Regions from separate parts of the Sphingobium sp. SA2 genome, predicted to be linked through region 1. Evidence: riboswitches for the same ligand, from Rfam matches in the RefSeq annotation. Region 1 holds a riboswitch; each other region holds the start of a gene.

Region 1 (3,276 bases):
CCGCTTCGACAATGGCGATCACATCCCTAATGCATTTGAGAACGCGGCTTCAGCCGGTGCCGCCATCATTCTTGATCCCTGGGAAGCCAGCATTCGGGTGCGCCACCTCGGACCTTCTCCGCTTGTCGAGGACAACAGTGTCCGGGATCGGGGCAGCACCGTCATGAATGCCCGCGCCGCGTGGACGGGCAAGAAGGTCGAGATATTTGGAGAAGTGCTGAACATCTTCGACAGCCGGGACAAGGACATCGCCTATTATTACGAGTCCTACATCCCCGCCTTTGATGCAGGTGCTCCGGTGGAAGGCCGGTTGAGTCGTGTGGTCGAGCCTCGAACCGTGAGGATTGGCGCAAAGGTCAATTTCTAGCGAAATCCCTTGATGGGCGGCGCTGCAGCACGTCTGCTGCGCCATCCTCCGTTTGTACATTCCTTAATCGCCGAGCCAATCATGCCCCTCACGAAGACACTGCCATCCCTGTCTCTGCGCCTACGAATTGGTGCCTTGTTTGCCGGATTGATCGCCGCCAACATTGGCGTCTGGGTCTGGGCATTCAGCCTGTTTCATGCGCAGCCGTTAATGCTCGGCACCGCTGTGCTTGCCTGGGGGCTTGGCCTGCGCCATGCGGTCGATGCCGATCATATTGCGGCCATCGACAATGTGACGCGCAAACTGATGCAGGATGGTCAGCGCCCGGTTTCGGCCGGCTTCTGGTTTGCGATCGGGCATTCCGGGATCATTGCCATAGCATCGATCATCATTGCGGTGACGGCCAGCGCGCTGTCGCAGTTCGGCGCCTTCAAGGAAATCGGCGGCGTGATTGCAACCGTGATTTCCGCGCTTTTCCTGTTCACGATCGCCGGCATGAACCTGGTCATCCTGCGCTCTGTCTGGCGGACCTTTGCGCATGTTCGTGCAGGCGGCAGCTATGTCGAGGACGATCTTGATCTGTTATTGGGTGGGCGCGGTCTGCTTTCCAGACTGTTCAGGCCGATGTTCCGCCTTGTGAACAAAAGCTGGCATATGGCCCCGCTGGGGTTTCTGTTCGGGCTTGGGTTCGATACCGCAACCGAAGTTGCCATTCTGGGCATGTCGGCCAGCCAGGCCGCCGATGGCCTGTCGATCGGGACAATCCTGGTCCTGCCCGCCCTGTTCGCGGTCGGTATGGCCCTCATCGATACGGCGGACGGCGTGGTGATGCTGGGCGCTTATGAATGGGCCTTCGTGAAGCCGATCCGCAAGCTCTACTACAACATCACAATCACCCTGATCTCGGCCATCGTGGCGATTGTCATTGGTGGAATCGAAACGCTGGCCCTGATTGGCGACAAACTGGCCCTTACGGGTGCCCCATGGCGGATCGCCATTGAATTGGGCGAAAATTTCAATGGTCTGGGCTTCGCCATCATCGGACTTTTCGTGTTCTGTTGGCTGGCGAGTTACGCGATCTATCGCTGGAAGCGGTTCGATGAGATCGAGGTTTCTGTCGTTACCTGATCGTCCATCGTTGCATGAAGCAACATCATCAATTGGCTTGGCTCCGATCTTCGTCTAGGGCGCATGGCGAAGGACGGGTTGATTCCGCCCTTCGATGATCGCGCCGGTGCCCTCGCAAGGGGCTTAATCGGGAATGCGGTGCGGGGGCTTGCTCCCAAATCCGTGGCTGTCCCTGCAACTGTAAGCGGATAGCGCGATGCATATGCTCCTGAACTCAGGGGCGGCCACTGGACAGCGCGCAAGCGCCAAGTCTGGGAAGGCGTGCATCAAGCTGTGACCCGCGAGCCAGGAGACCTGCCGGCGCACCGGTCGCTCTTGCCTGATCCAGGGGATGGTCACGGCACGGTAACTCTCCGTCTGAGCGACGAAGCTGTGTGGCTGGGGCTGCACGGTCGCGTGGTAACGGGTGCTTTGTCGCGCTCGCCCGTCGTCGCGCGCCGACCGGACTTGTCCGGCAAGCCCCGCCGTTTGTCGCTCTGGCGCGCGGAGGAATTGCTTGTGGCCGACCTGTCAAAGGTGCCTGTCACCATCATCACGGGCTTTCTGGGCGCGGGGAAAACCACGCTTATCAGCCACCTGATCCGCAATGCGGGCGGCCGCAGGCTGGCGGTGGTGGTCAACGAATTCGGTACGCTGGGTGTGGATGGCGACATTCTTGCATCCTGCGCCATTCCAGACTGCCCGGCGGAAAACATCGTCGAACTGGCCAATGGCTGCATCTGCTGCACCGTGGCGGACGATTTCATTCCTACGGTCGAGAAGCTCCTCGCGCTTGATCCCCGCCCGGATCACATCCTGATCGAGACATCGGGTCTGGCGTTGCCAAAGCCGCTGCTCAAGGCGTTTGACTGGCCAGCGATCCGCAGCCGGATCACCGTGGACGGCGTGCTGGCGCTGGCCGATGCCGAGGCGGTTGCGGCAGGCCGGTTTGCGCCCGATGTGGCCGCGCTTGACGCCCAGCGCGCCGCCGATCCGAGCATCGATCACGAAACGCCGCTGTCCGAAGTGTTCGAGGACCAGCTTGCCTGCGCCGATATGATCCTGCTGACCAAGGTTGATCTGGCCGGACCCGAAGGCGTTGCCGCCGCACGCGCGATCATCGCGGCAGAGCTTGGCCGCCCGGTGCCGGTGATCGAACTGACCGAAGGCGTGGTCGATCCGCGCGTGATTCTGGGGCTTGATGCCGCCGCCGAGGACGACATCGCCGCGCGCCCATCGCACCATGATGGGGATGATGATCACGAACACGATGATTTTGACAGCGCCGTTATCGAATGGGGCGAAATTGCCGATCCGGCGGCCCTTGTCGCGCGGATCGAAACGCTGGCGCGCGATCACCATATCCTGCGCGTGAAGGGCTATGCCGCCGTTGCGGGCAAGCCGATGCGGCTGCTGGTGCAGGCGGTAGGCGCGCGGGTGCGCCACCAGTACGACCGTCCGTGGCGGCCTGACGAGCCGCGCCGCACCACGCTGGTCGCCATTGCTGAGCACGATCATGTCGATCCAGACGCCATTCGCGCGGTGCTGCTGGCGTAAGGCGCAGGCGATGCACGTCATTTTCCGCGAAACGCACGGGATGGAGGAAACCGCCGTCCCGCAGGATCTGGGGCAAGAGCCTGCGGATCTTGTGGTCCTGTCCTTTTCGGACAGCGATCTGGGGGCGTTCGCGGCGGCATGGCATCAGGCCCGTGCAGACGATGCGACATTTCCTTCGCTGCGGCTCGCCAATCTGGCAGCGCTTATGCACCCGCTATCGGTCGACACCTATGTCGAGCGGACGC
Region 2 (3,276 bases), on a different contig from region 1:
TGACCGACGCCAGCGTCCGCCGCTTCGCCGATGAGGAAGTGTTCGTGGAAATCCACGAAAATGTCCGGGGCGAAGATGTGTTCGTGCTGCAATCGACCAGCTATCCGACCAACGACAATCTGATGGAATTGCTGATCATGATCGATGCGCTGAAACGCGCGTCGGCCAAGCGAATCACTGCCGTCGTCCCCTATTTCGGCTATGCCCGGCAGGACCGGAAGCCCGGCCCCCGCACCCCGATCAGCGCCAAGCTGGTCGCGAACCTGATCACCAAGGCGGGCGCCGACCGCGTGCTGTCGGTCGATTTGCACGCCGGCCAGATCCAGGGCTTCTTCGATATTCCGACCGACAATCTGTTCGGTGCGCCGGTCATGTCGGCGGACATTCAGGCGCGCTTTGGCGATCGCAATTTGATGGTCGTGTCGCCCGACGTCGGCGGCGTGGTGCGCGCGCGGGCGCTGGCCAAGCGGCTCGACAACGCCCCGCTCGCCATCGTCGACAAGCGGCGTGAGCGCGCGGGCGAATCGGAAGTGATGAACATCATCGGCGACGTGGCCGGGCGTTTCTGCGTCCTGATCGACGATATCGTCGATTCGGCGGGGACGCTGTGCAACGCGGCCTCCGCGCTCAAGGCCGCCGGGGCCGAGGATGTCGTCGCCTATGTCAGCCATGGCGTGCTGTCGGGCGGCGCGGTCGCGCGCGTGGATGCCTCCGACCTGCTGGAACTGGTCATCACCGACACGATCCAGGGGACCGAGGCGGTCAATACCGCCAAGAAGGTCCGCCACCTGCCCATCGCCCCGCTACTGGGCGAAGCGATCAAGCGCATTGCCGATGAAAGTTCGGTGTCCAGCCTGTTCGACTGACAGCATGAAGCCGGGGCGGCAATTGCCGCCTTGCGTGATGCCTTGCCGCCCGCTATCGGGCTGCCGTCCGTAGCGCTCGCTTGAGCGCAACGGGCAAAGATCGCGCCGGTGCCTCTTGATCGAGGCTTAAAAGGGAAGGCGGTGCGGATGGCTCACACCATCCAAAGCCGCAGCTGTCCCTGCAACTGTAAGCGGTGAGCGTGATGTACACGGCTTCCTCTTCGAAGGAAGCAGCCACTGGACCGTCAAACGTCTGGGAAGGTCGTACATGACGCCATGACCCGTGAGCCAGGAGACCTGCCGGCGTTCTGGTCGCTCTTGCCTTGGTCCAGGGGATGGCCGCGGCACGGTAACTCTCCGTCTGAGCGACGACAGGAAGGCGGCCGGGGCCGCAACCGTCGTGGGACGCTGGGCTATATATGCGCCGGTTCGTCGCCCTGCGTCGGCCGTCGATCGGCGGGCCATACGCCCATCATCGACATGCTCCACCGCCCGCTATCGCTCGGCGCGGGAGGAGACTATACATGATTAAATACGGCATATCCCTGCTGGCGCTCAGCGCTGCCAGCCCCGTTTTCGCGCAGGCCCCCGAACAGATTTCGGACCTGAGCGGCAACAGCACACCCATCATCGTCACCGCCTCGCGCGTCACCAGCGAAGCGCGCGAGATCGGTAGCGCGGTGTCGATCATCACCCGTGCCGATATCCAACGCAACCAGATCCTCTTCCTGAAAGACATATTGCAGGACGCGCCCGGCGTGCAGACGACGGCCGATCGCCCCGGCCAGTTGACCAGCGTCCGCATCCGGGGATCGAACAATAATGAGATTCTCTGGCTGATCGACGGTATCGAGCTGGGTGATCCCAGTGCGATCAGCACCCAGTTCCAGGCCGACCACCTGACCAGCCGCGACATCGACCGGGTCGAAATCCTGCGCGGCAACCAAAGCTCGCTCTATGGCTCCGACGCGGTCGGCGGCGTCATCAACATCATCACCCAACGCGCGACCGAAGAGGGTTTGCAGGTCAATGCAGAGGCCGAGGCCGGTTCCTATGGCATGCGCAGCGGCGGCGCATCGCTGCTGGGCAAGAGCGGCGCGCTCGATTTCCGCCTGAGCGCGACCGGCTATCGCCATGACGGCCCCTCGCTCGCCGATCCCCGCACCGCCAGCCCCGCAGGGTCGGCCACCGAAAAGGACGAATATCGCCGCTACGGCTTTAGCGGCCGGGTCGGCTATCAGGCGACCGACACCTTGTCGCTGCAGGCGATCGGCTATTGGTTCGATGCCTTCAGCGATCTCGACAATACGACGTCGGACAGCGACGATACCGCCAAAACGCGCGACTATGCCGCCGCCGGCCAGGCCAGCTACAAGAGCCTGGACGGCCAGTTCACCGCTGACCTGACCGCCAGCCGCTACGCCGCGCGCCGCCGCTATTTCGGCACCTGGAACCGGGCCGAGGGCGACCTGTTCCGCGGCACCAAGGACGAGCTGACGCTGGCGCTCGCCTATGGCGGCACCGGCCCGGTCAGCCTGGCCGCAGGGGGCAATTATGAGCGGGAGAAGACGACCCAGATCACCAGCTTTTCCGGTGCTTTCCCCGCCCGCGTCAACACGCGGTCGGCCTATGCCGAAATCGCGCTGCGGCCGCTCGCGGGGCTTACCCTGACCGGCGCGGCGCGGGTCGACGATAATAGCCGCTTCGGCACGTTCGACACCTATCGCGGCACGCTGGCTTATGCGCTGGGCGCGCTCAAGCTGCGCGCCAGTTATGGCACCGGGGCCAAGGCACCGGGCCTCTATCAATTGTTCGACCCCACCTATGGCAACCCAGACCTTGAGGTCGAAACCAGCCGGGGCGGCGACATCGGCTTCGACCTGGCGCTGACCGAAGGGCTGACCGCGCAGGTCAGCTATTTCTTCACCCGCAAGACCAACGAGATCAACTTCGACGGCAGCCGTCCGCCCTTTGGCGGCTATGGCCAGTTCGGCCGCACCCGCGCGGAGGGGATAGAGATCGGCGTCACCGCCCAGCCGCTGCCCTGGCTGGGTGTCAGCCAGACCTATGGCTATACCGACCATGAAATCGATCGCGACATGGACGGTGTCTATGTCAACAGCGGCCGCCCGCGCTATACCGGCACCACATCGGTCATCCTGACCCCGGCCGAACGCGCGTCGATGACCGCGCGGGTGCGCTATCATGATGGCGACTCGTCGGGCTTTGGCGGCGCGACTGAGGCCTATACAGTGGTCGACCTGCTCGCCTCCTACGGCATCACCGACCGGGTCGAGCTGTATGGCCGCGTCATCAACCTGTTCGATAAATGGTATCAGGTCAGCTACGGCACCCAGACGCTCGGCCTGTCGGCCTATGGCGGCGTGCGCCTGAGCTTCTGATATGATCC
Region 3 (3,276 bases), on a different contig from region 1:
ACGATGCAGTCGGTCCCAGTTCCCGTCACGGCCAATCCAGATGGCTTCCAGGGAAGGTCGATCATTGCAACCGTACGCGCCTGGGCAACAATTGAAATGGTCTCCACGAGCGCCGCTTGTGACAGAGGGCGATCGACATGCACGAGGAGGTTGATCGTCCCGACATCCTGATGAGCAACGGGTGCAGAACCGACGCGCACCGCATTACCAAGACCGACGGTCGCCAGGCAGCTGGCCGTAGCCCGCCCGAAGGACGCCTGAGACATGTGATGCTTGGTGATATCTCGAGATGTCATGAGGTGGACCGCATCCGTCAATCCCGCCGACTGCATGCTTTTTCTAAGCAGCAAGGCTGGATCGACATCCATGCTCAGATCGGCATCCCGGACATAGAGCCATGCGACACTGCTGACTTCTGCGAAGCCTGGCCGCGTCAGCGACCAACTCAAAACAGCTTGTGGTTGAGGGAACGAGGCAACAAGGAAAGGGCTGGCACAGTGAACGGAAAATGGATTCATCAAGACCTGCCTCGCACGATATCACTGCGCTTGCAACACTAACCATGCGCCTCTGTGCGTAGGTATGTACACGCGGCTCAAGGCTAACAACTGCTACAAGTAAAAATACTCTCCCAAAACTAAGCATCCGTTAATCTGGTTTTGCTGCACCAGAATATCTCTGCCCGATCATATCCATGAGCTCTGGAAAATTGGTAAGAAATATTGGTGCTTTATTCGAGTATACGACAAAGAATGCTCGACGGTTTTTCGATTTTTGCAAACATACCGTTGATGCAGCCTTCGCAATCGTGGAGACGTCTGCGTGTGGCAATCATGTCTGCTCCATCCACCTGCAAAAGGATGGCGCAATAGCGTCCGGGAGATCTTTGGGCTGCCGCCTCACCCAATCCCCCGTCACTCCCGCTCACGCCACGCGTCGGCATGAGCTCCCGGATCATGCCCCAATATCCGCGCGACACATGCGCGTTCGCCGCACAGGTTGGGTTGGCCATCAGATGGAGGTGCAGGCGGCGCAGATTATGCCAGGGGACGGACGGGAAGAGGTGATGTTCCAGATGATAGCTGATGTTGAGCGGCCCGATGAGGAGCCTGTCGAGCAAGGTCGGGATGACGGTGCGGGTGCCGTTGAGTTCGTGATTATCGGGGAGGCCGTTATGCTCGGCCATGGCGCGGATGCGGTTGAAGACATTGACCCAGAAAAATTGCGGGATGAGGATCAGGCCCAGTATCTGCCAGCGAAAGGGCGACCACAATATCGCGCCATAGACCAGCACGGCCCATGCGACATAGCGTAGGCGCAGCGACAGGCGGTAATCGAAACCGAAGCGTTTGGGATTGTGGAAATTGGCGATGGGTGCCCAGATGCGTCCAGCGCGCGCCACCCGATAATAGTTGAGACCGGTGATGCTGCGGACCAGCAGCCAGAACATTGCGCGCGGAGATTTGGGAAAATGCTGGTCCGGGTCGCGCCGCTGGATACGTTGGTCACAATCATGGATGGTGTTGGTGTGGCGGGCGCGCTTTTGCCCGAGCGGGACCCGCCAGTAATGAAGGTCAGCACAGCATTTTCCTTGCAATGCGGTTTTGCTCGCCATATTGCGACGCCGCAACAGGTTCCCAGAGATGGGATTAATAGGGAACGCGGAAGCAGGTATCTACCCCTGTAATCCGTGGCTGTCCCCGCAACTGTGACCGGAGAGCGGTCGCCCCTTCATGCCACTGGGTGCATTTGCACTTGGGAAGGCGGGGCGAGCGTGTTGACCCGGGAGCCAGGAGACCTGCCTGTTGTAGTCGGTCCTTTGCGCGGACGGGGTGTTCAGCGTGATCGAGGTCAATCCTCGCGTGACGACATCGATTGGGGTGGCGCGCGCGGGTGACAAGCCAGCGAACGCTCTGTCGTGCCATTGGTGCGAGCAACCCCTTGTTGTTTGACAGGGGATACACATGCAAAATCTGTTCTTAAAAGTGACCGTTTCCACCGCAGCTCTCGGGCTTTGCGGCACCTTCATTGCGCACGCGCAGGATGATGTCCGCACCATGTCGCCGCACGAACCGGTCATCGTCGTCACCGCCAACCGCAGCGCCCAGCCCGTCGAAAGGGTCGGCCAATCCATCACGGTGATCGATTCGGCCGAAATCGAGCGGCGGCAGACCCAAACCGTCGCCGATATCCTGCGAACCGTGCCGGGTGTCAGCATCACGCGCAACGGCGGCGTCGGGACATCCACATCGGTGTTCATTCGCGGTGCAGAGAGCGATCAGACCGTGGCGCTGGTCGATGGCATCAAGCTCAACGACCCTTCGTCGCCGGGGGGCGGCTTCAACTTCGGCAATCTGCTGATCGGCAACATCGAGCGAATTGAGGTTTTGCGCGGACCATCGTCGGTGCTTTGGGGCAGCCAAGCGATCGGCGGGGTTATCAACATGATCACTCGCCAGCCGACGGACGCCCTGACAGTCAACGTACGCGGCGAATATGGCTATCGCGATACTGGACAGCTGGTTGGCAACATTGCCGGAAAAGCCGGTCCGTTTTCGGCCAGCGTGGGCGCAGGATACTTCCGCACCGATGGCATCTCCTCATTCAGCGAAGCGCGCGGCGGCATCGAAAAGGATGGCTATGAAAATTACGGTGCCAACGGTAGTTTCAATCTGGCGCTGAGCGACTGGTTGTCGCTCGATGCGCGCGGCTGGTATTCGGAAGGCCGGGTGAATATCGATGGCTTCCCTCCACCAACCTTTGCCTTTGGTGATGTGAACGAGGAATCGCGCACCCGCGAAATCGTCGGCTATACCGGAGTTAACGCCACGCTGTTCGACGGTCGCTTCCGTAACCGGCTGGGCTATGCGTACACCGACACCCGTCGCCGCAACTTCAGCCTTGTCGGCCTGCCTGCCGAGACCTTTGTCGGCAATGGCCGCAACGAACGTATCGAATATCAGGGCATGTTCGATATCGCAGAAGGCTGGCAGCTGACGGGTGGACTGGAACGCGAGACATCGCGCTTTTCCAGCAGCAGTTTTGGTGCGCGTCCTTCCATCGGACGGGCCCGGATCGACAGCGTTTACGGGCAGATCGTGGCGACACCGGTGACGGGCCTGACCCTGACCGGCGGCGTTCGGCATGATGACCACAACCGCTTTGGCGGAGCCACCACCTTTGGGGCGAGCGGCGTTTACACGGTGAGCCAGACCGGCACGACAGTGCGCGCCAGCTATGCCGAGGGGTTCAAGGCACCGTCGCTGTTCCAGCTGC

The links. A riboswitch is a leader RNA that binds a small molecule or an ion and turns the genes downstream of it on or off. The one in region 1 is predicted to bind cobalamin.
Region 2: another riboswitch for cobalamin. It lies ahead of OVY48_RS10140 (TonB-dependent receptor plug domain-containing protein); the one in region 1 lies ahead of cobW (cobalamin biosynthesis protein CobW).
Region 3: another riboswitch for cobalamin. It lies ahead of OVY48_RS18890 (TonB-dependent receptor domain-containing protein); the one in region 1 lies ahead of cobW (cobalamin biosynthesis protein CobW).

What each region holds. Positions count from the first base shown of each region.
Region 1 is NZ_JAPMXX010000001.1:154,384-157,659, reverse strand. Features, by position in the region: partial or broken gene OVY48_RS00780 (TonB-dependent receptor) at 1-367, shown strand, start outside; gene OVY48_RS00775 (HoxN/HupN/NixA family nickel/cobalt transporter) at 449-1,495, shown strand; cobalamin riboswitch at 1,583-1,812, shown strand; gene cobW (cobalamin biosynthesis protein CobW) at 1,994-3,031, shown strand; gene cobN (cobaltochelatase subunit CobN) at 3,042-3,276, shown strand, end outside.
Region 2 is NZ_JAPMXX010000006.1:529,014-532,289, forward strand. Features, by position in the region: gene OVY48_RS10135 (ribose-phosphate pyrophosphokinase) at 1-866, shown strand, start outside; cobalamin riboswitch at 956-1,186, shown strand; gene OVY48_RS10140 (TonB-dependent receptor plug domain-containing protein) at 1,391-3,268, shown strand.
Region 3 is NZ_JAPMXX010000006.1:2,300,899-2,304,174, reverse strand. Features, by position in the region: gene OVY48_RS18900 (adenosylcobinamide amidohydrolase) at 1-518, opposite strand, end outside; gene OVY48_RS18895 (fatty acid desaturase) at 731-1,615, opposite strand; cobalamin riboswitch at 1,615-1,821, shown strand; gene OVY48_RS18890 (TonB-dependent receptor domain-containing protein) at 1,965-3,276, shown strand, end outside.